Regions from separate parts of the Robertmurraya sp. FSL R5-0851 genome, predicted to be linked through region 4. Evidence: riboswitches for the same ligand, from Rfam matches in the RefSeq annotation. Region 4 holds a riboswitch; each other region holds the start of a gene.
The links. Region 4 has a riboswitch for S-adenosylmethionine ahead of MKX65_RS07090 (2,3-diketo-5-methylthiopentyl-1-phosphate enolase). Riboswitches for the same ligand answer to the same signal wherever they lie in the genome.
Positions count from the first base shown of each region.

Region 1 (7,667 bases), 2.6 Mb from region 4:
AAGCATCCTTTCACATGGTAGATGATGCAATATTCATCCTGAGAATACAGGCTAATTCCCAGAGCAATTAGTTGCTTTTGTTTTTGAGTTAAGACTCCCTCTTTGAAGCATGCTTCTGTGAATGCATTAAAATGGCTAGCGATATCTGGCATTTTTTGAGTAAACGCACCAAGACCTTGTTTATAATCATGTAGAGCTTCTTCACTCGGATTTCTTGCAATAAATCCTTGATCCATTTGTCCCACTCCAGTCTTTAAGTTATGTAGTATCACATATGTTAGTATCCTTGAATTGAAACAAATTATTACACAAAAAAACAGATGCCCCTATAAGAGACACCTGTTTTTTCTATTATTCAGATACTGGTACTACAGCACCTTCGTATTTTTCAAGGATAAAGTCTTGGATTTCTTGTGAGTGTAGTACTTCGACTAAAGCTTTGATTGCTTCAGAGTTTTCGTCACCTTTACGAACCGCGATTACGTTCACGTACGGAGACTCTTTGTCTTCGATTGCAATTGAATCTTCAATTGGGTTTAGACCTGCATCGATCGCATAGTTCGAGTTGATAAGTACTGCATCACCTTCATCATTGTTAAAGATTTGTGGTAATAATGATGCTTCGTACTCTGTGTCAAAGTGAAGATTTTTAGGATTTTCTGCGATATCTTCAACTGTTGCTTCTACGTTATTAACGCCTTCTTTAAGAGTGATTAATCCCTCTTTTTCAAGCATAGTTAAAATACGACCGTGGTCTGCAACGGAGCTGCTCATGATGATATGTGCTCCTTCTGGAAGCTCTTCTAAGCTCTTGTACTTTTTAGAGTACACACCCATTGGTTCGATATGGATTCCACCCGCATTAGCAAAATCATAACCATGTTCAGCCATTTGAGACTCAAGGTAAGGAATATGTTGGAAATAGTTTGCATCAAGATCACCAGACTCTAACGCTTGGTTAGGTAGGATATAATCTTGGAATGTTTCAATCTTTAATTCAATTCCTTTTTCCGCTAAAAGTGACTTTGCTTCTTCTAAAATTTCCGCATGTGGTACGTTAGAAGCTCCAACTACTAACTCAGTAGTTTCTGCTGCTTCTTCGCCTTCACCAGCGTTAGACTCATCTTCTTTTGCTGTACCGCAAGCTGCAAGAACTAAAGCAACTGCTAATGATAAAAATAAGCTTAAAAATTTCTTCATTTTTGTCTCTCTCCTATCTTTTGTCTAGTTTTGATGTTATAGAATCTCCAATAAATTGGATAATAAACACAATAATTAAAATGATGACTGTTGCTACCAAGGTGACGTCGCTACGACTTCTTTGGAACCCTTCCAAATACGCAAGGTTACCTAAACCACCCGCACCAATCACACCAGCCATTGCTGTATAACTCACCAAAGCAATAGCCGTAACCGTAATACCAGATACTAAAGCTGGCAGTGATTCAGGAATAAGCACCTTAAAGATAATCGTGCTTGTTTTAGCTCCCATGGATTTAGCCGCTTCAATAACTCCTTTATCAATCTCACGCAATCCGATTTCCACCATTCTCGCGTAAAACGGAGCCGCACCTATAATTAATGCCGGTAAAGCTGCATTTTCACCAATCATCGTATCTAGTATAAGCTTTGTAAAAGGGATAAGAAGAACGATCAATATAATAAAGGGAATCGAGCGGAAGACGTTCACTACAGAACTGATCACTTTATTTACAATTGCATTTTCCCAAATATTACCCTTAGCTGTTAAAAATAATAAAAGTCCTAAAATTAATCCAAGAACAAATGTAATAACAACTGATATAGCTGTCATATAAAGAGTTTCATTCGTTGCCTCAATCATTTTTTCCCAGTTTACGTTTGGTAAAAGTGTCTCAAGCATTCGAAATCACCTCCACTCCAACCTGTTGTGACTCGATATACGCAATGGCCTTTGAAAGCTCTTCTTTTTCCCCATCTAAGTGGATGAAAAGCGTTCCGTAAGATCCATTTTGTGTTTGTGATATTTTCCCTTGCAGGATATTAACAGTCACATGGTAATGACGAATAAGATTGGTAATCAGCGGTTGCTCTGCTGCTTCTCCAACAAAGCCTAATTGAACAACCGTACCGTGCGGGTAAAGTTCTAATAAATGTTCAATCGTTTCCTTCGTTTCTTCAGGCTCTGTTACCTGCTGAACAAATCGTTTCGTAATTTCTTCCTTAGGGTTCTTAAATACATCAAGAACAGGACCGAGTTCAACGACCTTTCCACCTTCCATCACAGCTACACGATGACAAATCTTTCGGATTACGTGCATTTCATGTGTGATAAGGACAATGGTTAATCCTAAACGCTTATTAATATCAACTAATAGCTCTAGAATCGAATCGGTTGTTTGCGGATCAAGTGCAGATGTTGCCTCATCACAAAGAAGAACCTTTGGATTATTAGCAAGTGCTCTTGCAATTCCTACTCTTTGTTTTTGCCCTCCACTCAATTGAGATGGGTAAGCGTCTTCTCTTCCTTCTAATCCAACTAAACGAATAAGCTCGTCCACTCTTTTCATTCTTTGAGCTTTAGGAACTCCTGCAATTTCAAGTGGAAATGCAATATTTTCTCTAACGGTACGAGACCATAACAGATTAAAATGTTGGAAAATCATGCTTATTTCCTGTCTAGCTTTTCGAAGGCTACTACCTTTAATTTTCGATACTTCATTATTTGCTACGATAACAGATCCCACCGTAGGAATTTCTAACCCGTTGAGCATACGAATAAGCGTACTTTTTCCTGCTCCACTATAACCGATTACCCCAAAGATCTCTCCTTCAGTAATTTCTAGGTTTACATTATCAACAGCCGTTACTTTTCCTTGTCTTGAAGAATAAATCTTTTTCACATCTTTTATCGAGATCAAAGGTTTCTCCTCCTTCCATTTCCGATTATTCTGATAAAACTACATGGTATCATGCATCAAGAAAGCTTCATTATAACTTAGGTTCTATCATCCGCACCATTCCTATTCGAATGAGAGCTTTCTATATGAACAAAAAAAACCTTCCTGCATGAGCAGAAAGGCAGAAACAGTCACCTTTCTCTCATCTATCAAAGCAATACGCTTTGTGTGAATTGGCACCATTTCAATAATTTGACGGTTGCCGGGCTTCATAGGGCACATCCCTCCACCTCTCTTGATAAGAGCTTATCAATCTATATGAACTTTTACGTTGTAGTCTTAATCACGAGTGATATCGTATCATGGATAAATTGGAGTGTCAACGATAAAATTCGACAAAAATCTTATTGATTACACATTGCTTGTAAGTGAGGTTTTCCCTGTTGCCAATGTAATCGCTTGCTCTAAGTCTTCAATTAAATCCTCCACATTTTCAATTCCAATCGATAGACGAATTAAATCCTCTGGAACTCCTGCCGCTTTTAACCGCTCTGTGTCTAGCTGTTGATGAGTAGTGCTTGCAGGATGAATAACTAAGCTTTTTGCATCGCCAACATTAGCAACATGTGCCCAAAGCTTTAGACTATTTATAAACGTTGCTCCTGACGCACGGCCTCCGTCAATTCCAAAGACAACGATAGAACCTGCTCCTTTAGGTAAGTATTTCTTCGCAAGCTCAAAGTCTGGATGCTTTTGATTTCCGGGATACATCACCCAATTAACACCTGGATGCGCCTCTAAATACTCTACTACCTTTTCAGTATTTGCCACGTGCTCCTTCATTCTCACGTGCAAAGTTTCTAGACCAAGTGTGAATTGAAAGGCATTTTGAGGGCTTAATGCTGGACCTAAATCACGAAGCAATTGCACTCTAGCTTTTACAATATAAGCTGCAGCACCAATTGCCTCACTATATACAATATCATGATAACTTGCATCAGGAGTTGTAAAACCAGGGAATTTAGACGAATTCCAATCAAACTTTCCGCCATCCACGATGATACCACCAAGAGTAGTCCCATTCCCTAATAACCACTTGGTTGCCGAATGAATGACAATATCTGCACCATGTTCGATTGGTCGGCATAAATAAGGAGTCGCAAAGGTATTATCGATTACAAGCGGAATACCTGCATCATGTGCAATCTTTGTAACCTTTTCGATATCCAAAATACGCAAACTTGGGTTTCCGATGGTCTCGGCAAATACCGCCTTTGTTTTATCTGTAATAGCTTGTTTAAAGTTCTCTGGATTAGTTGAATCCACAAACTTCACTTGAATCCCATATTTAGGGAGAGTTACTGCAAATAAATTATATGTACCACCATATAAATTTGAAGCCGCAACAATTTCATCTCCTGCTTCTGCCAAGTTGAGTATGGCCAGTGTAATTGCTGCCATTCCACTCGAAACGGCAAGCGCTCCGACTCCACCTTCTAATAGGGCCACTCTTTCTTCGAATACCGTAGTCGTTGGATTATGAATACGTGTATAAATATATCCAGGCTCAGCAAGTGCAAACAGATTAGCCGCATGCTCTGTGTCTTTAAATTGATAAGCATTATTTTGATAAATTGGTACCGCTCTAGCTCCTGTAACAGGATCTGGGCTTAATCCACCATGTACACCAAGCGTTTCTAACCGATACTTCTTCTGTTCTGACATTCCATTCCCTCCCATAAAACTTCAAATATTATTTACATACTTATATGGTTTTACTAGATAGAATAAGGTTTCTAAGTAAAGAGCTGTTCTAAAGGTTGCCTGTAAGGTAATTACATTTGATACGGTTGCTTGCCTTAGCTTGATCTCCCCACTGAGTAAGGAGATGATATGTTCCTTCTGTCCTTGGAGATATGCGTCAATATGATGATGATTTTCTTCGATTAACAGTTCAACGTTCCCTTTGTTTATATGGATAAAGAAGGTATCATCTTCGGATTGAATACAAATAACGACTGATGCCTTTCTTAAAAAAGGCAGTAAATGGCTTCGGCTATTCCATTCATTCACTGTTTTTTGTAAATGAAAAAGCAACGGTCTTCCCCCTCTCAACATCTAACTATATATATATTCCACTTGGAGAGAATCCTTACCTTTAATATTTCTTCGACAAATTTTCGAACATTTGTCAGGGGTACCTAACAAGCTTTATATCGAATGCTGTAATTAGAGTTCATTTCCCGAGAAATATGTCACTTTTTAAAATGAAGTTACTTTTGCTGTCGAAGGGATTCGGAAATCGACAAATAAAAAAAATCAGACAAAAAACGTCTGATTCCTATAAGGACTTTAAGCTTTCATATAAAAATGGTACCGATTGAAAAGCATAAATTTTCTTAACTAATTTGTTTTTCCTTATAACAAGTAAACAGGGAACAGACTCGATCGAATATTGCTCAGCTAATGCTGGCACAAAATTCAGATCAGCCTTTAACCAGTTATATTGTGGTAAAAGCTGTTCAACGACTGAGAGCATTTTTCCTGCTACCTGGCATGTACCACATAACGGTGTGTACAAGTAGAGAAAATTTGTTTCCTCCGCCGAGAAGAGTATTTCCCTGTTATTTTCAAGCAATTCTTGCATGTTGTTACTCCTTCTTACACTTTGTCTAAAAATTGCGTAAAGACATCGATGTTTGCCCCAAGCAGTACAGTAGCTAAATGATGTTCTGGTGCGGTAGCTACCTCCCTGTAGGTTCGATCGATGTATAAATGATCTGCTTCAGGAAACTCGCGTTTAAAAAGTCTTCGAAGCTTTTCTCCAGCTTCATCAGCATCAACAAGAATATAGACATCCTTTCCAAACAATTCATCAATGATTTCATCAAGCTTCGAAAGAGATATCGTTCCATTCGTACAAATAATGTCTACAGGCTCCTTAATAACCTTTTGCACCTTCTTTTTGTCTGACGTACCTTCTACAATAATTACTTTTTCAGGTCTCACTTCAGTCATATGCATCACCTGTGAACATGTTGTATTTTCTTTACTTTATTCATTATTCTCGAAAGAGGTGTACAATTCCTCTAACTATTTACGATTATAAAAAAATAAACAGCGGAAAGAAACCCGCTGTCCATGGATTAACACCATCCACCTTCATCACAATCTGTATATCTTGGTTCGTCACGAGATGGAGTGGATACCAGCTGAAAAATCTTCTCTCCAGCACTTTCAAAATGATGTTCAAGCTGAATATCACTTCCACTCGGTAAAGGGACCTTTCCGATTTGTTCATTTTCTAGATAAAGCACGATTTCACCATTTTGAAGCTTTCCGACAACACGGTCTGTAATATCTAATTTTCCTTGCTGCAAAGTCATGTTGTTAGCCATCCCTTTCTTTTCTGTTATACGTGTAGCATGCCCATGTTTGCTAGAAAAAAAAGAAACAAATAAAAGACACCTAGAAAGGTGCCTCATGTTTTAGTCTTCGTTAATCATTTCTTCATACTGCTCAGCTGTCATTAAGTTATCCACTTCACTAGCGTCAGATGGCTCAACAACAATCATCCAAGCTTTTTCATATGGTGACTCATTTACGAACTCTGGGCTGTCGTTTAAATCTTCATTTACCTCTACTACTTTTCCACTTACTGGAGCATAAAGTTCAGAAACCGTTTTAACAGATTCAACGCTACCGAATGGCTCATCAGCTGTTACAGTGTCACCTACTTCTGGAAGTTCAACAAAAACGATGTCACCAAGCTCCGATTGAGCGAAATGTGTAATACCGATACGAACGGTATTTCCTTCTGTTTTTACCCATTCATGTTCTTCAGAATAACGTAGATCCTTTGGTGTACTCACGATAAAACCCCTCCATAATATGTATTAATTGTTAGTTACTTTGTAAGCCATACTTTTTCATAGTCTGCTTCCTTAAAGCCAAGCGTTACTTTCTCTCCATCTGTTAACAGTGGGCGCTTGATTAACATCCCGTCCGAGGCAAGAAGCTCAAGAAGCTCGTCCTCTGAAGAAGTTGCTATTTTATCTTTCACACCAAGCTCACGATATTTTTGTCCGCTCGTGTTGAAGAATTTTTTCAATTCAAGTCCACTTGCCTTATAGTAGGATTCAAGTTCCGCTTTTGAAGGAGGCTGCTCTACGATATGTACCTCTTGATACTCAAGATTGTGAGAATCCAGCCATTTTTTCGCGTTTCGACAGGTTCCACATTTCGGATACCAATAGAAGGTCAATGCCATGTTACCACCATCCTTTTACACTTTCAATTGCATATTAACATAATTAGGTACAAATTCATAACTTTGACTACAAATTTTTTGGCGAATTTACTCGTTTGCAAATAAATCCCCCCTTCAAATAGATGAAGGGGGGATTCGCTCTAGTTATAGGACAAATTTTTCAGCTTCGATTAGTTTTTCTGAAGCTTCACGCTTTTTCGCAATGACGTTGATTGGTGTGTGTCTTGTAAATTTGCGAAGGGCAGAGATCATCATGCGCAATGCGTCACCTGTTTCTGTTGCGACAAGTGTTTCTTTTGCGTGCTGCTCGATTTCGTTGAATGCTTCCTGACAGAAGATTTGTGTGTATAAAAGCTTTTGCTTGCTCTTTTCTACCCCGTCCTTAGCGATTGCTTTTTCTGTTCGTAACACGGCTGATTCCATCGCATAAGCATTGGATACGATATCGGCGATGTTCACTAAGATTTCCTGCTCACTCTCTAGTGCTTTTCCAAACTTTTGCGCCGCTAGCCCTGCTG
Region 1 is NZ_JBBOOE010000001.1:3,940,698-3,948,364, forward strand. It holds gene MKX65_RS20225 (carboxymuconolactone decarboxylase family protein) at 1-236, opposite strand, end outside; gene MKX65_RS20230 (MetQ/NlpA family ABC transporter substrate-binding protein) at 352-1,200, opposite strand; gene MKX65_RS20235 (ABC transporter permease subunit) at 1,214-1,882, opposite strand; gene MKX65_RS20240 (methionine ABC transporter ATP-binding protein) at 1,875-2,900, opposite strand; SAM riboswitch class I at 3,079-3,184, opposite strand; gene MKX65_RS20245 (aminotransferase class I/II-fold pyridoxal phosphate-dependent enzyme) at 3,291-4,604, opposite strand; gene MKX65_RS20250 (hypothetical protein) at 4,626-4,976, opposite strand; gene MKX65_RS20255 (thioredoxin family protein) at 5,221-5,526, opposite strand; gene MKX65_RS20260 (toprim domain-containing protein) at 5,541-5,897, opposite strand; gene MKX65_RS20265 (YusG family protein) at 6,026-6,265, opposite strand; gene gcvH (glycine cleavage system protein GcvH) at 6,368-6,751, opposite strand; gene MKX65_RS20275 (arsenate reductase family protein) at 6,787-7,149, opposite strand; gene MKX65_RS20280 (acyl-CoA dehydrogenase family protein) at 7,294-7,667, opposite strand, start outside.
Region 1: another riboswitch for S-adenosylmethionine. It lies ahead of MKX65_RS20240 (methionine ABC transporter ATP-binding protein); the one in region 4 lies ahead of MKX65_RS07090 (2,3-diketo-5-methylthiopentyl-1-phosphate enolase).

Region 2 (7,667 bases), 2.2 Mb from region 4:
AAGTCCAAATAATCCGCTCATAATTGAAGACGAAGTCACGATCGGTCACCAAGTGATTTTGCATAGCTGCATCATCCGAAAGAAAGCTTTAGTTGGAATGGGTTCTATTATACTAGATCAGGCAGAAATTGGCGAAGGTGCATTCATTGGAGCCGGAAGTTTAGTTCCTCAAGGAAAGAAAATTCCACCGAACACGCTAGCATTCGGCCGCCCAGCCAAGGTCATTCGCGAGTTGACCGAGGAAGATATTAAGGATCGTGACCGAATCATGAACCAGTACGTAGAAAAAGGGCAATACTATAAATCGATACAAAAATAAGAATTTTCTTAGAAAAAGTATCTTGAAACTAGAGGAAATATGCCGATATAACTAATAATAAAATGCTTAACTACATGTTGTATCGGTGGTGCCAATGATTACACTAATCATATTAATAGGAATTTTAATTTTCATACTATTTATATTTTCACGTTTCATAAAGAGAAGCGCTTCTCTTAAAACTTCTTTTTCTATAATTGGAGTGGTTTTACTAGGGTTCTTCACCTTAGCACAAACACCACATATTGCGGAGGCTGTAGGTCGAATGAAAACCTGGGTACAAGCCCCTCTACATTCGACGAACACTTTTATCGATGATCAAGTCGACCTTACGATTATTCCGCTAGAGCAAACCGTTCTCTTAGATGCACCAGTCATCAACCAACTTCCTGAACTTCCACGGGGCTGTGAAGTTACAAGTTTAGCCATGCTATTACAATACGCAAATATTTCAGTAGATAAGATGACGCTTGCTGAAGAAATCAAAAAAGACACTACAGCCTACAAGGTCTCCGATGGAAAAGTTTACTACGGCCATCCTAATGACGGATTTGTCGGGAGCATGTATACAAAAGAATTACCTGGTTTAGGTGTGTACCATCAACCCATTAAAGAACTGGCTGAAAAATATTTACCCGGACAAATTAAAGATTTAACCGGTTCACCTTTTAGTGATTTAAAAATACACCTTTCTGACAAACGTCCGGTCTGGGTGATCACCAATACCTCTTATAAAAAACTGTCATCCAAAGAATTTGTGACCTGGCATACTCCAAGTGGGGTAATTGAGATTACCTTCAAGGAACACTCAGTTTTATTAACAGGCTTTGATAAGGATTATGTTTACTTTAACGATCCATTGACAGGAGAAAAAAATAAAAAAGCACCCATAATGGATTTTGAAGAATCCTGGGTGCAAATGGGGAGTCAGGCAATTACCTACCTCCCTCACTAATTAGCTTTGTAATACTTTTTCCGCTAAGTATTCCTTCTCGAAGGAGTACTTTTTTTCTACATACACTTGATGCCATACCATAAACATGAGCACCGTCCAAATCTTTCTGCTATTATCGGCTTTTCCTTGACAGTGATCCTCAAGCAATTGAAGCACATACGTCTTATTTAATAAATAATCTGTATCACTTTCTCTAATAATCGTCTTCGCCCACTCGTTCATCTCAGCCTTTAACCAGTGACGAATAGGAACAGGAAAGCCCAGCTTTTTACGATTAAGAACATGTTCTGGAACAATTCCTTCTGCTGCTTTTCTAAGAACATACTTTGTTGTTCCGTTCGCTGTTTTTAAACTTGTTGGAATTTTAGAAGCAACCTCAAAAACGGCTTTATCTAAAAATGGGACACGAAGCTCTAACGAATGAGCCATGGTCATTTTGTCAGCCTTTAATAAAATATCTCCACGCATCCATGTGTGAATATCAATATACTGCATACGGTCAACTGGATCGTAGCCTTCACTTTCTTTATATAGAGGCTTTGTGATATTAGTGAAATCTAAACCTTTGTTATACGTGTTTAAAAGGTCACTCTTTTCCAACTCACTAAACATCTTTGCATTTCCGATATAGCGTTCTTCTAAAGGAGTCAAACCACGTTCAAGAAAGCTTTTCCCACGCATACCTTCTGGCATCATTTTCGCTAGCAAACGTAAAAACGCTTTTCCAACCTGTGGAATTTTATTAAACACATCTAGACTCTGAGGCTCTCTATAAATATTGTAGCCACCAAATAGCTCATCTGCACCTTCTCCAGATAGAACCACTGTCACGTGCTTACGAGCTTCACGTGCGACAAAATATAAGGGAACACATGCAGGGTCAGCAAGTGGATCGTCCATATGCCACATAATCTTCGGCACTTCATTCATATACTCTTCTGGAGTAATGATATAGCTAATATTTTCTACTCCCAGCTTATCAGCCGTTTCCTTAGCAACGTCAATTTCACTAAACCCATTATGATCAAAACCTACAGAAAATGTCTTAATCGCCGGATGGAATTCTTTTGCAATGGAAGCAATGATCGAAGAGTCAATTCCACCGGAAAGGAAAGAACCAACTGGCACATCACTTCTCATATGAATTTTGACAGAATCAAAAAGAACATCTTTTATTTCCTTTACAAAATCACTCTCTGACTTTCTAACTGGGTGGAAATGAGCCTTCCAATATCGCTTGATTTCCATTTCAGATCCCATTTTCTTTGTAAAGTAGTGTCCTGGTTCTAATTTTGAAATACCTTCTGACATCGTATAAGGCTCGGGAACAAACTGATACGTTAAGTAATACTGTAAAGAATCATAGTTCAATACATCATTTTGTAGAGCAAGTAAAATACTCTTTTTCTCCGATGCAAAGAATGTCTTTTCGCCGTCATCAAAATAGAAGAAAGGCTTAATTCCGAATGGATCACGTGCTCCATAAAGCGTCTTCTCAACCTTATCCCAAATAACAAAAGCAAACATTCCACGAAGCTTCTCAACAGCTTTTTCCTTCAGATGGCTATACAAAGCAATAATTACTTCTGTATCAGAGCTTGTTGCAAAGGTGATTCCTTCTGCCAAAAGCTCTTCTCTTAATTCAACATAGTTATAGATTTCACCGTTAAAAATAATCCAGTATCTTTCGTTTTCAAAATGAAGGGGTTGATGCCCACTTTCTATATCAATAATACTTAAACGACGAAACCCAAATTGAACATGAGAATCGTAGAAATATCCATCATCATCAGGTCCGCGATGCGTAATCACATTATTCATATTTTCAAATTGTTGTTTTTGTCCATCACTAAACACTTGCGATTTGTCATGAACACATCCAATAAAACCACACATGTATGTAACTCACCTACTCCGTTCTTACGAGTTTAATCTTCCATTCAGAAAGAATACCTATTAATACTACCACTAAAATTATCGAATCGCACTGTCAAATTGACCATTTCCTAAAAATTCAAGCTTACTACCCATTGTTTACATCCCTTTTTGCTTCTAAACCACCATACCCTTATAGACGAAAAGAAAAACCGGGAGTTACAAATTTTCTGTAACTCCCGGCTGTTTTTACTATTAAAATTATCTTTCAAGTGCTTCCTTACGAAGCGTGTCAGCTTTATCTGTACGCTCCCATGGAAGATCTACATCTGTACGGCCAAAGTGACCATAAGCAGCAGTTTGCTTATAGATAGGACGTCTTAAATCAAGCATTTTAATGATTCCAGCTGGACGAAGATCGAAGTTATTACGAACTACTTCAATAAGAACTTCTTCACTTACTTCGCTGGTTCCAAAAGTATCAATAGAGATAGATACTGGATGTGCAACACCGATTGCGTAGGCAAGCTGTACTTCCACTTTATCGGCTAGACCTGCAGCAACAAGATTCTTTGCTACATAACGAGCAGCATAAGCAGCTGAACGGTCAACTTTTGTAGGATCCTTACCAGAGAATGCACCGCCACCGTGACGAGCATAACCACCGTACGTATCAACAATAATCTTACGTCCTGTTAACCCAGCATCACCTTGTGGTCCACCGATAACGAAACGACCAGTTGGGTTAATGAAATACTTTGTATTTTCATCAATTAACTCTTCTGGTACAACAGGATTAATAACATACTCTTTAAGATTTCGTTGAATTTGCTCCAATGTTACTTCAGGATGATGCTGTGTTGAAATAACAATGGTATCAATACGAACTGGTTTATTATTTTCATCGTACTCAACTGTAACTTGAGTTTTTCCATCAGGACGAAGGTAAGGAAGAATATCATCCTTACGAACTTCAGTTAATCTTCGAGCTAGTTTATGTGCTAAAGAAATTGGAAGAGGCATAAGCTCTTTTGTTTCATTACAAGCAAAACCAAACATTAATCCTTGGTCTCCTGCTCCAATTGCATCAATTTCTTCATCAGACATGGATCCTTCACGTGCTTCTAGTGCTTGGTCAACACCCATTGCAATATCAGCTGATTGCTCATCAATAGAAGTTAAAACCGCACATGTTTCAGAATCGAAACCATATTTTGCACGAGTGTACCCAATTTCCTTAATTGTTTCGCGAACAATCTTTGGAATATCTACGTATGTAGAGGTTGTAATTTCCCCAGCAACTAATACTAACCCTGTAGTTACTGACGTTTCAGCAGCAACACGAGCATTTGCGTCTTTTGCTAAAATAGCATCTAAAATTGAGTCTGAAATTTGGTCACTGATCTTATCCGGATGACCTTCTGTAACTGACTCGGATGTAAATAAACGACGTTTTTTTGACATCTCCTGACCTCCTATTTTATTTATACTTGAGAAAAAGGTATGTTTATCATATCAACATAAACAAAACCTTCCATTTGATACGGAACTCATTCCCTAAGTAGTATGAAATAAACATGCCATTTTTATTATGAAGGTTTGAAAAATTACCCCCCGCAATAAAAACTTTATGCAAAATAAAAAACCTTCCCTGCTTGAGGAAAGGGTGATAGCAAAGTAATTTGCGCCTTTCGCTCTTATCGTTCAAGGACTAAAATCCTTGCCTCAGGTTAGCACCTTCTCTTTTATATTAATTACAGTTATCGTAATTAATTATTAAAGCAGGTTGCTGGGTTTCATAGGGCCTGTCCCTCCACCAGCTCGGGATAAGAGAGTATCCGTTCAATGTAGAATAATACCGTACTTCGTCAAATACTGTCAACATCTTTATGAAAAATAGTTGGTTCAATTCTTCAAATAATGAGCAACTATTATCTTCACATTTCCATATCCCTCAAGTACCTTCCCATCTGGAAGAATAATATGACACTTAGCATCATATAACGCGATTGTTCCCATTTGAATTTGTCCCTTCTTTTAATAGTATAGACTATTGACTGCGATCCATCGTTTTATGAAATAAAAAGGCTTAAAAATAGGTCGAATACGATGTTTTTTCTTGCACCCTCTAATATTTTTTCAAATAGTATAGACTAATTAAGTTAATGTGTTATACTAATTAAAAATAACAAATAAAGGTAGGTAGTCATCAGATGAACTCTGTCCGTATTTCTAACCAATTAAGTGAATTGTTAGCCTCTGGTCATGTGCATGTGCAACTATCTGTACCACAATTAGTTGAAAAGGTTCTTACTAGAAACGAAGGAGTCTTAACTTCGACAGGAGCTGTTCGAGCAACAACAGGAAAGTATACTGGTCGGTCTCCTAAAGACAAATTCATCGTTGAAGAAGCTTCAACAAAGGACAAGATTGACTGGGGAGCAGTTAACCAACCAATCTCTCCAGAAGTATTCGAACGTTTATATAATAAAGTACTAGGTTACTTGAAAGATAGAGATGAGCTGTTTGTTTTCAAAGGGTTTGCTGGTGCAGATAAGAAGCATCGCCTACCCATACAAGTGATAAATGAGTTCGCATGGCATAATCTATTTGCCCACCAGTTATTCATTAGACCAACAGCAGAAGAGCTTTTGACTCATGAAGAACAATTCACAGTCATCTCCGCTCCAAACTTTAAAGCTGACCCTATGATTGATGGAACGAAATCAGAGACTTTTATCATTGTCTCTTTTGAAAGAAAGACCGTATTAATCGGCGGCACAGAATATGCAGGAGAGATGAAGAAGTCCATTTTCTCCATCATGAACTACTTACTGCCTGAAAATAATATTCTCCCAATGCACTGCTCAGCAAATGTCGGCGTTGAAGGCGATGTTGCTTTATTCTTCGGCTTATCAGGAACAGGGAAAACGACCTTATCAGCTGATGCAAATCGACGCCTAATCGGAGATGATGAACACGGCTGGTCAGCTAATGGTGTTTTTAATATCGAAGGAGGCTGCTACGCAAAGTGCATTAACCTTTCAAGAGAAAAAGAGCCTCAAATCTTTGACGCCATTCATTTCGGATCTGTATTAGAGAACGTCGTGCTGAATAAGGAAACACGAGTCGCTGATTATGATGATGGAACATTAACTGAGAATACGCGTGCTGCTTACCCGATCCAATCGATTAGTAATATCGTGGATCCAAGTGTCGCAGGACATCCAAATACAATCATATTCCTTACAGCTGATGCTTTCGGGGTACTACCTCCAATTGCAAAGCTTTCTAAGGAACAAGCAATGTACCATTTCTTAAGCGGTTACACATCAAAACTTGCTGGAACGGAACAAGGAATTACTTCACCACAAGCAACATTCTCCACTTGCTTCGGCTCTCCTTTCCTACCATTAGAAGCAACTCGCTATGCTGAAATGCTAGGAACGAAGATTGACGAGCATAATGCGAAGGTTTATCTAGTGAATACAGGCTGGACTGGTGGTGAGTATGGTGTAGGAAGTAGAATGAAGCTATCATACACACGCTCAATGGTACAGGCAGCTCTTGAAGGGGAACTAAATCATGTAGAAACATGCAAAGACCCTATTTTTGGATTGGAAATCCCTCTACATGTTCCTGGTGTACCAGATGATGTTCTTCAGCCAAACCGAACATGGGCTGACCAAGAGTCATACCAGATGAAGGCGAACGAACTAGCCACTAAGTTCAAAGATAACTTCAAAAAATTCGCAAATGTTTCAGCACAGATTGTCGATAAAGGCGGTCCTTTAGTATAAGTTTTAAAAAGAGCGTAATCAGTCGATTACGCTCTTTTAATTAGATGAATGTAAAGAGATCAATTGATACTCAATCGTCGTTTGTTCACCTTCTAAAATGACTTTTTTAATTTTTGCCATTCCACTAACTTCCCCTTCAATCGTTCTTCTTACCTCAAGAGGAATGTCTATTGGATATAAGCGGTATCCTTCTTTGGTTAGTGTAAACAAGTTTTCCTCCACTCGCTTTTCTCTACCCTTAGTAACAATCATTGTATTAAGCTCTAATGGCATACCCATAATTCTCCACTCCTTTTCCTATATATTATCATTATTATGACTGTTTTTTCATCCATTGAGTTAAGTCTGTAACGACTTTTCGGTTAATATTTGGAGGAAAATAATGTGTCAACTCCTCAAAATACCAGCTCTCCACTGGATGACCCCTATCCTTTAACCTCTCTTCCAATCGTCTGGCATGATCCACACTTACATTTTGATCCTTTGATCCATGGATGATTAAAGTGGGACAGTGTAATCGTTCAATCTCATACAATGGAGTCCGAAATTTATATCTTTCTGGATATTTCGTCGGTGTACCACCAATGACTCTCTTCATCATCCTTCTTAAATCTTCTCTTTCTATATATGTAAGATTCATATCACTTACACCACCCCAGGTGACGAGAGAGGCCGTATCTGGAAACTTGATGGCTGTTAGTAATGCCATCACTCCACC
Region 2 is NZ_JBBOOE010000001.1:3,591,026-3,598,692, forward strand. It holds gene MKX65_RS18450 (gamma carbonic anhydrase) at 1-319, shown strand, start outside; gene MKX65_RS18455 (C39 family peptidase) at 414-1,274, shown strand; gene asnB (asparagine synthase (glutamine-hydrolyzing)) at 1,275-3,170, opposite strand; gene metK (methionine adenosyltransferase) at 3,411-4,613, opposite strand; SAM riboswitch class I at 4,844-4,982, opposite strand; gene pckA (phosphoenolpyruvate carboxykinase (ATP)) at 5,363-6,949, shown strand; gene MKX65_RS18475 (DUF2584 domain-containing protein) at 6,986-7,228, opposite strand; gene MKX65_RS18480 (alpha/beta hydrolase family protein) at 7,263-7,667, opposite strand, start outside.
Region 2: another riboswitch for S-adenosylmethionine. It lies ahead of metK (methionine adenosyltransferase); the one in region 4 lies ahead of MKX65_RS07090 (2,3-diketo-5-methylthiopentyl-1-phosphate enolase).

Region 3 (7,667 bases), 2.7 Mb from region 4:
GCCCATAAGCGCTTTTTATTCTGCAAGTAATGGTGGAATCACAGAGAGTAATAAAAATGTATGGGGCGGCAATCCAAGCCCCTATTTTCCAATTAAACCAGATCCTTTTGATCCCATTCAACCCTGGGATTTTACATTACAAAAAACACAAATAGATCTGGATGAAATTCAATCGAAGGACTGGAACGAGCTAAAGGAGAAAGATGGTAAAATCAGCGACTCTATTAAAAAATGGCTTAATCGAAATGGTTATGAAGGTGACATAAAAATTTTAAGTATTCCTTTTTTTGCAATCGATAAAGTTAAAAATGAATCACAAAGGTCGATGATTGGCTCGATCCAAATTGAATTTATGAGAAGGTTGATTGATGGAACCATTTTATTCGAAAGAGTTTCGTTGGATCATGTTGAATTAAAAAAAATACGTCCAATGATAGGTGGAGGTCATTTTAGAAGTTATTTAATAAGTTCATTTGAAATCAATCCAACTTCTTATAAAGTAAGTGGCAAAGGCCATGGGCATGGAGTTGGTATGAGTCAATGGGGGGCAAACGAAATGGCTGAAGAGGGGAAAACCTACAAAGAAATTATTGGACACTATTATCCTGGGACCCAAGTGAAGGTCACTCAAACCTTTCAAGAATAATATTGTAGTGAACACCATGTGATGATATCTTTCGGGTATCATCCTTTTTTGCCGTTCATACTGATTTGGAAGGGATAGAAAAATAAATCACTCACACTAGTGAAATTTCCTCTCTTTTTTTATATTGTAATTATAGGAATGTAATAAATAGATAAGGTAGCCCTACTAACTTAAGGAGCTGATCGTAGTGGGAAAAGTTACACCATTCTTAATGTTTCAAGATGGCAAAGCAGAAGAAGCAATGAATTATTACATATCTATTATTGAGGATTCAGAAATTACAAGTATGGTTCGCTATGGAGCTAATGAATCTGGAGATGAAGGAACGGTAATGCAGGCCACTTTTTCTTTAAAAGGGCAAGAATTTATGTGTATAGATAGTAATTTAAAGCATCAGTTTACATTTACTCCATCCTTCTCAATTTTTGTTACATGTGATACTGAAGAAGAAATTAACAACGTTTATCAGAAACTGATCGAGGGCGGACAAGCACTTATGCCAATTGGTGACTATGGTTTTAGTCAAAGGTTTGGGTGGCTAAATGATCGATTTGGTGTGTCATGGCAACTAAATCTTCCTTTGTGAAGTAACTTTTATAGGGAGGAAACAACATGGCAATTGGTAAACTGAATCCTAAGGTTGATGATTATTTAAGTCAAGCTAAAAAATGGAGGGAAGAATCTGAGAGGTTAAGACATATTGTTCTTGACTGTGATCTGACCGAAGAATATAAATGGATGCATCCTTGTTACACGTTTGAGAAGAAAAATGTCGTATTAATCCATGGATTTAAAGAATATTGTGCACTTCTGTTTCACAAAGGTGCCTTATTAAAGGATCCCCATGGAATTCTTGTCCAACAAACCGAGAATGTACAGGCGGCACGCCAGATTCGATTCACTCATCTTCAAGAAATAATTGAACTAGAACCTATTTTGAAAGAATACATTCTTGAAGCCATTGAAGTGGAAAAAGCCGGTTTAGAAGTAACTTTAAAAAAGGATACAGAATTCATTATTCCAGAAGAACTTCAAGAAAAATTCGATGAGTCACCAGACTTAAAAGCTGCTTTTGAAGCATTGACGCCGGGACGGCAAAGAGCATATATTCTTTATTTTTCTCAACCCAAACAATCCAAAACTCGAGTGTCAAGGGTTGAAAATTGTATGGAGAGAATTCTAAGCGGAAAGGGATTAAAGGATTGCACTTGTGGACTTTCTAAAAAAATGCCTTCCTGTGATGGCTCGCACAAGAACATTCGATAGAAAAATATGATAAAAGTAAGGAAGGAAGTTCAAAGCTATGGATATTGAAACAGTGATGCAAGAGCTTGAAGCCCTAGGCAAGGAACGAATGAAAAAAATGTACATATCCAATGGTGCGCACGAGCCACTTTTTGGCGTGGCTACAGGTGCTATGAAACCAATCGCAAAGAAAATAAAAATCAACCAAGATTTAGCTGACGAGCTTTATGCCACAGGTAATTACGATGCCATGTATTTTGCAGGCATTATTGCTGACCCAAAAGCTATGACTGAAGCAGATTATGATCGTTGGATTGATGGAGCGTATTTTTATATGCTGTCCGATTATGTGGTGGCAGTCACTTTATCAGAGTCCGATATTGCACAAGACGTTGCAGATAAATGGATTGCAAGTGGTGACGAATTGAAAATGTCGGCTGGATGGAGTTGCTATTGCTGGCTTTTAGGGAATCGAAAAGATAAAGAATTTTCCGAAAGCAAGATTTCCAATATGCTGGATATGGTGAAAAATTCGATTCATGATTCGCCGGAACGAACCAAATCTGCTATGAATAATTTCGTATACACGGTGGCGATTTCCTATTTGCCGCAACATGAAAAGGCAGTCGAGGTCTCAAAGGAAATAGGAATCGTAGAAGTCAAACGAGACAATAAAAAAAGCAGTTTCTTAAACGCTTACGAAAGTATTCAAAAAGAAATGGATAGAGGGAAGCTTGGTTTCAAACGTAAATATGTACGATGTTAAAAAATAGTTTTGTATCGGGATGCTGATCTAGAAATTACGTGGGAATAATATTTCTATTAAAAATATTTAGAAAATACTATTGACAATTTGTTAATAGAATATTAAATTAAGTTTTATACTTTATTAAAGTAAATGAATAAAATACGTTCTCTTATCAAGAGTGGCAGAGGGACTGGCCCTGTGACGCCCAGCAACCGTTCCGAATGGAATTGGTGCTAAATCCTGCAAAACAAGATTTTGTTTTGAGAGATAAGAGAGGAGTAGTCCTTATTTTGTGATGAAACCTCTCTTTTCTGGAGAGGTTTTTTATATTGGCTATTTTCGTAAAGTTTGTTGTTTTGGAAAAATCCCAAAAGCCGGATTTTTCCCCGAATAACTCTGGGTTTATTGGTCTATTTGGAGAGTAGCTCTTTTCTAAGGATGAAAACATTCTGATTAGCTGTTGAAACATATATTTAATTTCCTGAAAAATGTGTATGTAGAAACAATGTTTTAGAAAAGAGCCTTTATATTTTATAAAAACTCTCCTAAGAGCAACGTTGGTAAGAAGACATAAAAAACAAAAAGGGGAGAAAGAATCATGAAGAGGAACTTTTTAAAAAGTGCATTTGTATCAGCTATCGCTGCAACACTTTTGCTTACAGGCTGTGCAACAGGGGGAGAAACAAAGGAAGCAACAGGATCGAACACACTGATTGAAGGTGTACCTGAGCGCTTTGCAAATGGAGACCAACCAAAAATCAAAGTAATTCGTAAAATTGGTGGGGACGACCACACAGCACAGTTCTTAGCAGGTGCAAAGCAAGAAGGGGAAGCACTAGGATTTCAAGTGGATGTATTTACGGCAAATGGAGATACAGCGAAATTTCATGATGCGATTAACCAAGCGTTAAATCAAGATTATGATGGATTTATTATTTCTCACGGTGATGATGATGCTACCGTTAATGACATACAGAAAATTGTTGATGCTGGAAAAAGCGTAGTGGCATTTGACTCGAATGCAAATTTAACAAGTGTTGACGGTGTTACTCTTGTGTCACAAGATGATGAAGCACTAGCTACTCTATCATTGGATCAATTAGTAAAAGAAACAAAAGGGGAAGCCAATATTGCATACCTATGGGTGGACGGATTCCCACCAATGGTTAGACGAAATAAAGTGTATGAAGAGGTTCTAGCAAATAATCCTGGCATTAAAGAAGTGGAGCGCTTTGGCGTAGCAGCAGCTGATACTAGTGTTCAAACCCAAAATGCGGTTGCTGCAATGTTGAATAAATACCCTAAGGGTGAACTTGATGCGATTTTTGCCACTTGGGATGCTTTTGCCATCGGTGCGGCTCGCGCGTTAAAAGAAGCTGGCAGAGAAGAAGTTAAAATCTATGGAATCGATGTTTCAAATGCTGATTTGCAGGAAATCCAAAGAGAAGGTAGCGCTTGGAGATATACGGCAGCTGTTGATCCTAAGTTGATTGGTTCAGTAAATATGAGAATACTAGCAAAGAAATTAGCAGGCGAGGAAACACCACAAACGTATGATTTGGAAGCTTCACTTATCTCTCAAGAAGATCTTCAAAAATCAAAAGATCCTGTAAATATGGTCAATCTAAATGAAATCATTGAAGGATGGGGTCAATCAACAGAATTTGAGGAAGATTGGATGAAGACGCTGAGGGAACACTATAAGAAGTAAGGGACTTATTGATAGACACTCTCTTTTTCACTAGATAAAGAGAGTGTTTCTTTGAAAGGACGGTGACATCATGACCACTTTAGAGATGAAAAATGTGTCAATTGAATTTCCGGGTGTAAAAGCATTAAATAGGGTGGATTTTTCAGTTAAAAGCGGGAAAACTCATGCCTTAATTGGAGCCAATGGTGCTGGGAAGTCAACCTTGATGAAGGTTCTTTCAGGGGCATATGATCACTATACTGGTGAAATCACATTGGATGGACAATCTATGACCATTCGTTCGCCCAAAAGTGCCATGGACTCAGGAATTCAAATTGTATATCAGGAAGTGGATACAGCTCTGATTCCCTATTTAACGGTTGCGGAAAATATCATGTTAATGGACACAGTACACAACATGGGAAAGAAGCAATGGGTTAATTGGAAAAGCTTGCATTCTAGAGCGGCCACCATCCTATCAGAAATGAATTTGTCTCTTCCAACTAAAAAACTAGTAAGTGAATTAACATTAGCAGAAAAACAAATGGTCTTAATCGCCAGAGCGGTGTCAAAAGAATGTAGATTCCTCATCTTAGATGAGCCGACAGCACCTCTTAGTCATACGGAGACAAATGAGTTATTTCGTATCGTACAAGAATTAAAGAACCGTGATGTTGGAGTTATTTTCATCTCACATCGACTTCCAGAGATTTTTGAGATTTGTGATGATATTACGATTATGAGAAATGGGGAAGTAGTCGAGAGACAGAGGATTTCGGATACTAACCAAAACAAAGTAGTGGAGCATATGCTTGGTCAAAAACTCGGTGACCAGTTTCCTGATAAATTCATGACCATTGGAGACACATTCCTTGAGGTAAAAGGACTTACAGATAAAGATAAGATTAAAGATTTTAGCATGAACGTCAAAGCAGGGGAGATTGTGGGAATTGCTGGACTTGTAGGTGCCGGTAAGACCGAGTTCTGTAAAGCTTTGTTCGGGGTTGAAGGCAAATTAGTGGCAGGAGAAGTCAAGGTTAACGGAAAAAGAGTTAATGTTAAAAACCCGTATGAAGCGGTTAAGAATGGACTGGCCTTGGTCCCTGAAGAGCGCCGAAAAGAAGGGATTCTTGTAAATGCGTCGGTTGAATCAAATTTAACTGTAGTGAATTTAAGGCATTTTTCAAAAGATTTTAGTTTCCTGGATAGGAAAAAAGAAAAGTTAGTTGCAAAGGCACTGATCAATCGTCTTGGAATAAAGACACCTTCTGAAGAAACAAAAGTTCAAAATCTTTCTGGCGGTAATCAACAGAAGATTGCCATTGGCAAGTGGCTCGTAGCCGATGCTGATGTCTATATTTTTGATGAGCCGACCAAAGGTGTAGACGTTGGAGCAAAAAAGGACATTTTTAATCTTATTGTCGAGCTGGCAAGCCGCGGAAAAGCTATTATTTATGCATCATCTGAACTATCAGAGATTATGGGAATTACGAATCGGGTCTATGTCCTTTATGATGGAAAATCAGTTAAGGAACTAGAAACAAAATCAACTAATGAAGAAGAACTATTATTCTATTCAACAGGGGGCAGGTAAGATGGAGGCAAACATAACAGCAAAGAAACAGACCCCGTCAAAAACGTCATTTGATCTTTTCCAATTTTTTTATAAATATGGAACGATTATTACAATCATTGCACTCGTGATCATATTTTCATTGGCCAATCCCGCATTTATACAAGGAAATAATATTGTAAATATCCTGCGTTCCATTTCAATTGTAACTATCATTGCAATCGGGATTACCATCAGTTTAACGGTTGATGGCTTTGATCTTTCCGTTGGATCGGTGGCCTCCTTATCAAATGCAATCGTGATTTCTATGTTCGTTTGGTTTTCGCAAAATACCTTTGTAGCTATTATTTCGGCAATTGCCGCAGCATTAGTTGTAGGGATTTTGAATTCTATTATGATTGTAAAAATGCGGATTCCTGATATGTTAATGACCCTTGCAACCATGTTTATTATTCAAGGAACGGCATTGACCTATACAAAGGGAGCGACTGTTTCACAAAACATGGTGTTGCCTAATGGAACGATGGCAGAAGGCCTAATTAGTCCGTTTTTTTCGAAAATCGGTCAGGTGCCATGGATTATTGTCATCATGGTGGTTGTTGTTGTAGTGGTTCATATCTTTTTAACGTATACGAAACATGGAAGATACATGTATGTGATCGGGGGAAATAAAGAAGCAGCAAGACTATCAGGTATTCCGGTTAATAAATACAAAGTGACTGCCTACCTGCTTTCTGCGCTCTTTGCCGCAATTGGTGGGATTGTCTTAGCTTCACGGGTTATGACATCTGAAATCAACTCAGGTGCACCTTACTTAATGGATTCTGTAGCAGCTGCATTTATCGGATTTTCCGTTTTAGGTGCTGGTAAGCCCAATGCATTCGGAACCTTCGTTGGTGCGGTGTTGATCGGGATTTTAGCAAACGGACTCGTCATGATGTCTGTTCCTTATTACGCAATGGACATCGTAAAGGGAACGGTTTTAGCATTTGCGTTGGCAATCACATATTATAAACAGAAGTAAATAGTGGGAGGCCTATTCGATGTGAATAGGTCTATTTTTATTTTTAAAATGAAAAAAACATGGTTTCCCATGTCTAGAATTGCATCTATATTCATCTGTTAGCCCCAATATTGCTGATAATGGTGACCATATAGTGGCTGTGGATATTGCCGAATATATCGGGATGGTTCATGCGGTTGATTGATATGTTGATAAGGTCTATGATCCGTTGATCTATTACAATCCTTGTATGGACCTATATATGTTGATGGTTTAACAGATGAAGTGGCTTGTTTCCATTGATTTTCATTAAGACAATAGGTATGCGCCATGATTTTTGCAGGGGTAAATTTCAATATATCAGAACCTAAAATAACTTCTGGAGTAGGCGCATTAAAAATAGCCAAAAGATGGGTGTTATCAACTAGAGCTATTTCATAATGCCACCATCCTTGTGGAACATTTGCCACTTGTCCAGGTGTAATAGTGTAATTTAGGATTTGTTTTGTAAAAGGATTTAGTATCGATACTGTAGCAGAACCAGAAATACAATATACAAGTTCGGCTGCATTTTGGTGATAATGCGGTTCTACTATATTATTCGTACTAAGGAAAATATCTAAGAGAGACACATTTTCAAGTGTATTCAACTGTTTAATACCTAAAACATTAATATAGTTTTTGTTATCTTTAATGAACAAGGGACTTGTATTAACATCAAAAGTGAATTGAGTGGATGGAGATGTATAATCCATATATGAA
Region 3 is NZ_JBBOOE010000001.1:4,099,110-4,106,776, reverse strand. It holds gene MKX65_RS20995 (SpoIID/LytB domain-containing protein) at 1-646, shown strand, start outside; gene MKX65_RS20990 (VOC family protein) at 834-1,232, shown strand; gene MKX65_RS20985 (DUF1801 domain-containing protein) at 1,259-1,912, shown strand; gene MKX65_RS20980 (DNA alkylation repair protein) at 1,950-2,657, shown strand; SAM riboswitch class I at 2,806-2,913, shown strand; gene MKX65_RS20975 (sugar ABC transporter substrate-binding protein) at 3,238-4,350, shown strand; gene MKX65_RS20970 (sugar ABC transporter ATP-binding protein) at 4,421-5,923, shown strand; gene MKX65_RS20965 (ABC transporter permease) at 5,925-6,926, shown strand; gene MKX65_RS20960 (cupin domain-containing protein) at 7,025-7,667, opposite strand, start outside.
Region 3: another riboswitch for S-adenosylmethionine. It lies ahead of MKX65_RS20975 (sugar ABC transporter substrate-binding protein); the one in region 4 lies ahead of MKX65_RS07090 (2,3-diketo-5-methylthiopentyl-1-phosphate enolase).

Region 4 (7,667 bases):
TTAATAGTTGCTCTAGGTTTGGAGTGTGTTCAGCAAGAGAAATAACATCCTGTGCCTTGTATCCACGCTTCTCTGAAATTTCAGCAATTTCAGTTGAGAATGCGGATAAGATTTCTGCTTTCTCTGCATCTGTTAAAATATATTTCTCTTGAAGATTGCTAGGTAGTTTTGTAATATCCCAATTCTCATAGATTACCTCTTGTGATTGTAAAAACGCTGCTACTTCTTTTTGATCTCTAATCTCTTCTTTTGTACTTTGAAAAACGATATGTGCCATTTTTTCATACTCCTTTATATTTTATTTTTTATATTCTAAAAGTCTTAGATGATAACGAAATAAAAATTCGGATGCTTCTAGTAGTTTTTTTGCCTCGAATGCATTTTTCCCCCACACTGTTATTCCATGGTTTCTGATTAACACAACGCCTTTGTCCTCTTTTACATGTTCACTAAACTCCTGTGCTAGTGTCGGAATATGAGCTGGATTACTGATAATAGGAACTCGAAGTACGGCATCTTCTTCCCATAAATCAAATGCTTTAATAAGCTCCTGGCCAGTAAAAGTGATTTCTCCTTGATCGCCATATAATTCAGATATGATATTATTATCAATTGTATGAACGTGTAAACTACACCCAGCAGCTGTTTTATTATAGATTTCCACATGTAATAAGGTTTCAGCAGATGGCTTCAAATGCGTCTCATTTACTGGTTTTCCATTCTCATCGACGAGCAGAAAATCCTCTGACGTTCGCTTCCTCTTATCCTTGCCACTTGCTGTTACTAAGAATTGTAAAGGATTGTCGCTAACCTTTATGGCTAAATTCCCGCTCGTTCCCATAAACCAATCTCGAACAGCAAGTTCATCCTTCACATCAGCAAGCTCTTCCCAACGTTCAGTTAACTGACTCATCCAATCAACTCCTCTACTTGCGACATATGCTTGATCACATCATAGAAATCAACAAACTCTCTATGATTCAATCCATACTCTATTGATTTTTCTAATAGCAGTTCTCTTGCAATCACTAGATCAGCTTGCTTAGCTGCTTGCAAATCGGTTACTGAATCACCGATAACGACTTTGTAGAAATCTTCTTTAAGTCCACGAATAATAGTAGGTTTACAGCAGCCACAATCGTTCTGACAATGCTCATCACATGCATTTGGCCAAAGAATATTGATATACTCTCCACTAAAATCGGAAGCATTACAATAGACTCCTGAAAAAGGACCATAAGCTTGTAGAATAGGATAAACGAAGAAATCAATACCTCCACTAACAACATACAAAGGAATATTCTTCTCCTTCAAAAACTTCACAAAATCAGCAAATCCTTCACGTATTTTCACATTTTCAATTGCATACGTAATGATTTCTTCCTTTTTAGATGAAGGAAGCAACGAGAATAGCTTACCAACTCCTTCCCGAATGGAAATACGCTCTGACAAAATGTCGTCTTTTAGTGCTTCCCATTCAGGTGGAGCAAATCTTTTCATAATGGCAATAATGTTATCCTTCTCGGTGATTGTGCCATCGAAATCACAAAATACAGCTATCTTCTTGCTCATGATGGTTTTGCCACCTCAGTAACTCCCCACAGTTCAATCGCTTTTGCAAGTTCAGGATATTGCTGTGAATTTTCTCTCAATGGCAGACCTTTTTGACTTAAATCAATAGCTTGGCGGAAAGCTAGACCTCCACCTTTCGCACCAGCTGGATGACCATGTACACCACCACCAGCATTAATGACACTATCTAAGCCAAAATCTTGTAGTAAAAGTGGAACAAGTCCAGGATGAATACCAGCTGAAGGCACTGGGAAACTCTTATTCATAGATTCTGACTGATCTGTTAACGCTTTAGCAATTGATAATGCTGCATTCTTTTCCAAAGCCACAGAACCGTATGGAGACGGGAATAAAGACAAGTCAGCTCCAGCGTAACGCAACAATTTCCCAAGTAGTAGGGAATGAGAAATTCCGTACACATCAGATGAAGTGAGCGCTCCACTCACAGCTGGATGTGCCATAATCGGAAGATCGACATTCTCTTCTTCGCGTAATTCCTGAAGAACATCAAGTCCATACGCAAACACATTAAACAATAGTAAGTCCGCACCAAGTTCTTTTGCTTTTTTAGCTTTGTCAATTAATTGAGACGTACGTCCTGTCAAGTTCACAGCATACAAAGTACGATGTCCAGTTTCTTCATAGACCTGTTGTAGAACTTCTCTTCCTCCAGTAATTCTTTGTTCAAATGGAGTTAATGGGTTTTCAAACAATATTTCATCATCTTTTACAAAATCGACTCCACCCAATGCTTGTTCGCGCAATTGGCTGATGAGGAATGGAAGATCTCTACCAAGAATTCCTTTAAAAATACTCATTAATAACGGACGATCATATACACCCAGCTTGTCTCTTAGGCCATTGATACCAAACTTAGGACCTGGAAAAGCTGTTTTTAACTCTTCTGAAAAATCAAGATCTAATAGCTTAATCTTCCCGTCAAGTGAAAGCTTTCCAAACACTGTTGTTAAAATAGCTGGAAGATCTAGCGAAAAGTTATTTGAAGGATAAGCGATTTTTAACACCGCTACCGTTTCATTTGTATGTTCATCTATGTGTAATTTTTCTGCGGAAATAACTCTACCTTTATATTTTTTCAATTGCTCTTGCTCAAGCTTTTGTAATTGAGTCCATGAACCAACCGTTAAACCAAGCGCAATTTCCTCTGCTTTTTTCTCTGGGTTGTGTTTGGCGTCATGTACTAAGTACGTTGCGATGATCTCACTCATTTGCTTTCGTCCTTTCTCTCCGACACGGGTATACATAAAAAACCTCTTCTGGTCATCAGAAGAGGTTAGTATCGTAAACTAACATCTCCTTATCTATCAGCCTTTGCTGCAAGAATTAGCACCGTGCTTACAAAACTGTAAGTCGGTTGCCGGGCTTCGTCGGGCTCGTCCCTCCACCTGCTCTTGATAAGAAAACGAATGTTTTCATTATGGTATTATTGTTTATACTTTCAATTGATTTTGATTATTCCAGAATTTAATTCGACTGTCAATACATTAACTAAAAATTTGGAGCTTTGAAATTCTTTCAACCGCTTCTTGCAAACGAGCTTCCGAAGTTAGTAACCCCACTCGAACATAACCCTCTCCCCAGTTTCCAAATCCAATTCCAGGGGCAACTGCAATATGTGCTTTTTCTAGTAATAAATCTGAAAATTGCTCAGATGTATAACCATTAGGAACCTTCAGCCATGCAAAAAATGAACCCTCCGGTGCTTCGACATTCCAACCTAATTCTTGAAGTCCTCCGATAAACACGTTTCTTCTAGATTCGTACAATGCATTTAACTCACGTACACAACTTTGAGAATCTGTTAATGCTGCCACTGCCGCCTCTTGGACAGCTCCAAAAAGACTTACATATAAATGGTCTTGCAACAAATTAAGAGCTGAAATGACACTCTCATTGCCAACGGCAAAGCCTACTCTCCAACCAGCCATGTTATACGTCTTCGATAAAGTATATATTTCAATTCCCACGTCTTTTGCACCTTCTGTTTCAAGAAAACTAATCGGTTTATGACCATTAAAGCCTATCGCTCCGTATGCAAAATCATGTACAACACAAATCTCGTGTTCTTTAGCTAGTGCAACCGTATCTTCAAAAAATTCAGCGTTTGCTATTGCGCCTGTCGGGTTATTCGGATAATTTAAGAACATAAGCTTCGCTTTTTCAAGCTCGCTATCTGAAAGAGCCGTATAATCGGGAAGAAAATGATTTTCCTCTTTCAAGGGCATTGTAATCATTTCTGCTTGTGCAAGTGCTACCCCTGACCAATAGTCTGGATAGCCCGGATCCGGGACGAGAACATGTTCACCTGGGTTTAATAAACATTGTGGGATTTCAACAAGCCCAGCTTTTCCTCCGAAAAGAATGGCAACTTCTTTCTCAGGATTGATATCTACGTTATATTCTCTTTTATAAAAGGTCGCAGCAGCTTCTTTTAATGATGCAAAGCCTTGAAAAGGAGAGTATTTGTGATTATTCGGATTCTCTGCTGCCACTTGCAGGGCTTTTACGATATGTGTTGCTGTCGGTTGATCAGGGTTTCCCTGTCCCAGGTTTATCACATCATGGCCATCACTGATTTGCTTATTTACTTTAGCAACAAGTGAAGCAAAGAATTGTTTAGGTAAGCTTTTTAATAATTTTGATTGAGGATATATCATCTTTTTTCCACCTACTTTAAATATTCGGGTAATTGGCAATTTTTATATTGAAAAACTAGTCACAAATGTATATCGTAAATGACAACTTGTAAAGTATTTTTACTAATATTTTTTAGAAAAGGTGGTTTCTTATGAGAGTTTCATGTATTCAGATGGATATAAGCTTTGGGAATGTAGAAGAAAACTTTCAAAAAGCGGAAAGATTAATAGAGTTAGCAATGGCTGAAAAACCTGATTTAGTCATTCTTCCAGAGCTATGGACCACAGGCTATGATTTAACTCGCCTCGATGTTCTTGCTGACTTAGAAGCAAAAAAGAGCATTGAATTTTTGCAGAAATTAGCTAAAAAACATCATGTGCACATAGTTGGTGGATCTGTTGCTTCTCAAGAAAATAACGGTGTATACAACACCATGCTGGTCATTAGTAACGAAGGAGAACTTGTTTCCACATACAGTAAAGCGCATCTTTTTAAGCTAATGAATGAGCATGAACATCTTCAATCAGGCAGTACAAACGGGATATTTGCTCTAGACAAGTATTTATTTGCAGGATTCATATGCTATGATATTCGCTTTCCTGAATGGATTCGTGCTCATACGACAGAAGGAGCGGAAACCATCGTTGTTGTTGCTGAGTGGCCTCTCCCTCGATTGAACCATTGGAGATCTTTATTAATTGCTAGAGCGATTGAAAATCAATGCTTTGTCATAGCATGCAATCGTTCAGGCTCAGATCCCGACAATGTGTTTGCTGGGCATTCATTGATTATTAATCCTTGGGGAGAAGTAATTGCTGAGGGAGACGAACTTGAATCTATTGTAACTGGTCAAATCGATTTGGCAGAAGTAAAGAAAGTCCGCAACACGATTCCGATATTTTCAGACCGTCGGACAGACTTATATTAAAAACTGTTGACAACTTTAACACTATGCTGATATGATTCTGATCAGTGAATATTAACTGAAAATTACATCTCTTATCAAGAGTAGGCAGAGGGATTTGGCCCGATGAAGCCCAGCAACCGACCGTAATTCCATTGTGAAATGGGGCGCTATCAATTTAGCGCCGGATAAATCCGTAAGGCACGGTGCTAATTCCAACAGAAAGAAATTTCCTTTCTGGTAGATAAGAGGTTTGTTGACTAAAGCCTCAAACCTCTTTCTAGTAGAAAGAGGTTTTTTTATGCAATAGGAGGATAATCATTATGTCAACAGTAATACAAGAAACTTATCAACCATTAACAGAAGAAACAGCCATCTTATTAGCAAAAGAGAGAAATTTATTCTCCGAAAATAGTACTCTATCGTGTACAGAAATAGGAGATGGCAATTTAAATTTAGTTTTTCATATTAAAGATCAAGATGGAAAAGGCATCATCATAAAACAAGCTCTTCCATATGCAAAAGTAGTAGGTGAGTCATGGCCACTCACTTTAAAACGTGCCACTATTGAAGCAGAAGCATTAAAACTATTTAAAAAGCATGCTCCAGAATTCGTGCCTGACGTGTATTATACGAATGAAGTATTAGCTATTACGATTATGGAAGATTTATCACATTTGACTATCTCTAGAAAAGGGTTAATTGACGGAAACGAATATCCCCTGCTTGCAAGTCATCTTGGCACATACTTAGCCAATACAACCTTTTTCACATCAGAGTTCGGGGTGGATAAGGGACAAAAGAAAGAGCTTGTTGGAAAATTTATCAACCCAGAATTATGTAAAATTACTGAGGACCTAATTTTCTCCGATCCTTACTTTGATGCAGAGACCAATGATTTTGAACCACAGCTCACTTCAACCGTTGAAAAACTATGGAAGGATACAGAGTTAAAACTTCAGGTAGCCTTACTGAGAAAAAGCTTCTTAACGGAAGCGGAAGCACTTTTACATGGTGATCTTCATACAGGCAGCTTATTTGTTTCGAAGGAAGAAACAAAAGTAATTGACCCAGAATTTGCATACTTTGGTCCTGTAGGTTTTGATATTGGTCAAGTCATTGCCAATTTATTGTTCCAAGCAATTGCCTTCGAAGAAAAATCCGATTCGATATACTCACAGGTAAGAACATTTTGGAATGTGTATCAAAATCAATTTTCAATCCTATGGGAACATGACAATTTAGAACCATTTGCTCGTATTGACGGTTTCCTTTCTTCTACTCTACAAAAATACTTTCAGGATGCAGTTGGTTTTGCTGGATGCGAACTAATAAGAAGAACAATCGGTCTTGCCCATGTAGCAGACTTGGATGGTCTTCCAGATGAAAAGGAACGAATTGCAGCGAAGGAAAAATCATTAGCGTTAGGTAGAGAATTAATTCTCAAGCGCAATGAATTCACATCCATTGAAGAGTTAGTTACATTTTTACAAACAAAAAAATACGAGTAGAATGATTCTCTACTCGTAATCTTACTATCGTTTAAAGCCAGCTCCTTCTAATGTAAGGAGCTTTTCCTTTATATCTGTACGTGTTCCTGCATAACCTGTCAGCTTCTGATTTTTCCCTATTACTCTATGGCATGGAATAATAATAGGAAGACGATTTGCTTTATTCGCCTGTCCGATTGCACGAACCGCCTTACTATTTCCTATCTTTTCTGCTACTTCTTGATAGCTGTAAGTTGTTCCAAATGGAATCGAGTGGAGGACGTTCCAAACAGATTGTTGAAACTCAGTACCTTCCAACTGAAGTGGCAAATCAAAGTCCTGTCTTCTCTTTGAAAAATAGTCCTTCATTTGCTGCACTGCTTCTTTTACCAGTTCATTATCAAGTGAAAAAATCGGCTGGTGAACTCTTTCACGCCTCTTAAAATCTTCAACTCCAATATGAACGGCCGATACCAGTCCATCTTCAACTACTATATAAATGGTCCCTAACTCCGATTCAACCGTTCCATACAATCTGTTCATACATGACTCCACCTTTATTTTCCGACTGGTAAATACACATGAAATACCGTCCCTTTTCCAACTTCACTTTCGACTTTAATCGTACCCTCATGCTCCTCTATAATCCGATAAGAAACCATTAGACCTAGGCCTGTTCCCCTCTCCTTTGTCGTATAGAATGGCTGACCAAGTTTCTTTAACTTTTCCTCTGGAATACCATAACCCTCATCCTTTATCGAAATATGGATCCGATTATCTGTAGTTTGATTCATTGTAATCGTGATAAATCCACCGCTCGGCATAACTTCTATTCCATTTTTAATCATATTTATAAAAACCTTTTTCAACTGATTAGGCTCACAGATTAACGATGGTAAATCATCATCATAATGAAGGAGGAACTGAACATTGTACAAAACAGCTTGTGCACCTAATAGATTAACCGTTTCAGACATGATTTGAGTAATACTATGCTCCACAAATTTAATCGCTTGTGGTTTGGCTAAAATTAAAAATTCATT
Region 4 is NZ_JBBOOE010000001.1:1,358,568-1,366,234, reverse strand. It holds gene MKX65_RS07105 (cupin domain-containing protein) at 1-277, opposite strand, end outside; gene MKX65_RS07100 (methylthioribulose 1-phosphate dehydratase) at 299-913, opposite strand; gene MKX65_RS07095 (2-hydroxy-3-keto-5-methylthiopentenyl-1-phosphate phosphatase) at 910-1,572, opposite strand; gene MKX65_RS07090 (2,3-diketo-5-methylthiopentyl-1-phosphate enolase) at 1,569-2,801, opposite strand; SAM riboswitch class I at 2,888-2,994, opposite strand; gene MKX65_RS07085 (pyridoxal phosphate-dependent aminotransferase) at 3,078-4,250, opposite strand; gene MKX65_RS07080 (nitrilase-related carbon-nitrogen hydrolase) at 4,382-5,158, shown strand; SAM riboswitch class I at 5,227-5,385, shown strand; gene mtnK (S-methyl-5-thioribose kinase) at 5,458-6,645, shown strand; gene MKX65_RS07070 (methylated-DNA--[protein]-cysteine S-methyltransferase) at 6,670-7,167, opposite strand; partial or broken gene MKX65_RS07065 (ATP-binding protein) at 7,182-7,667, opposite strand, start outside.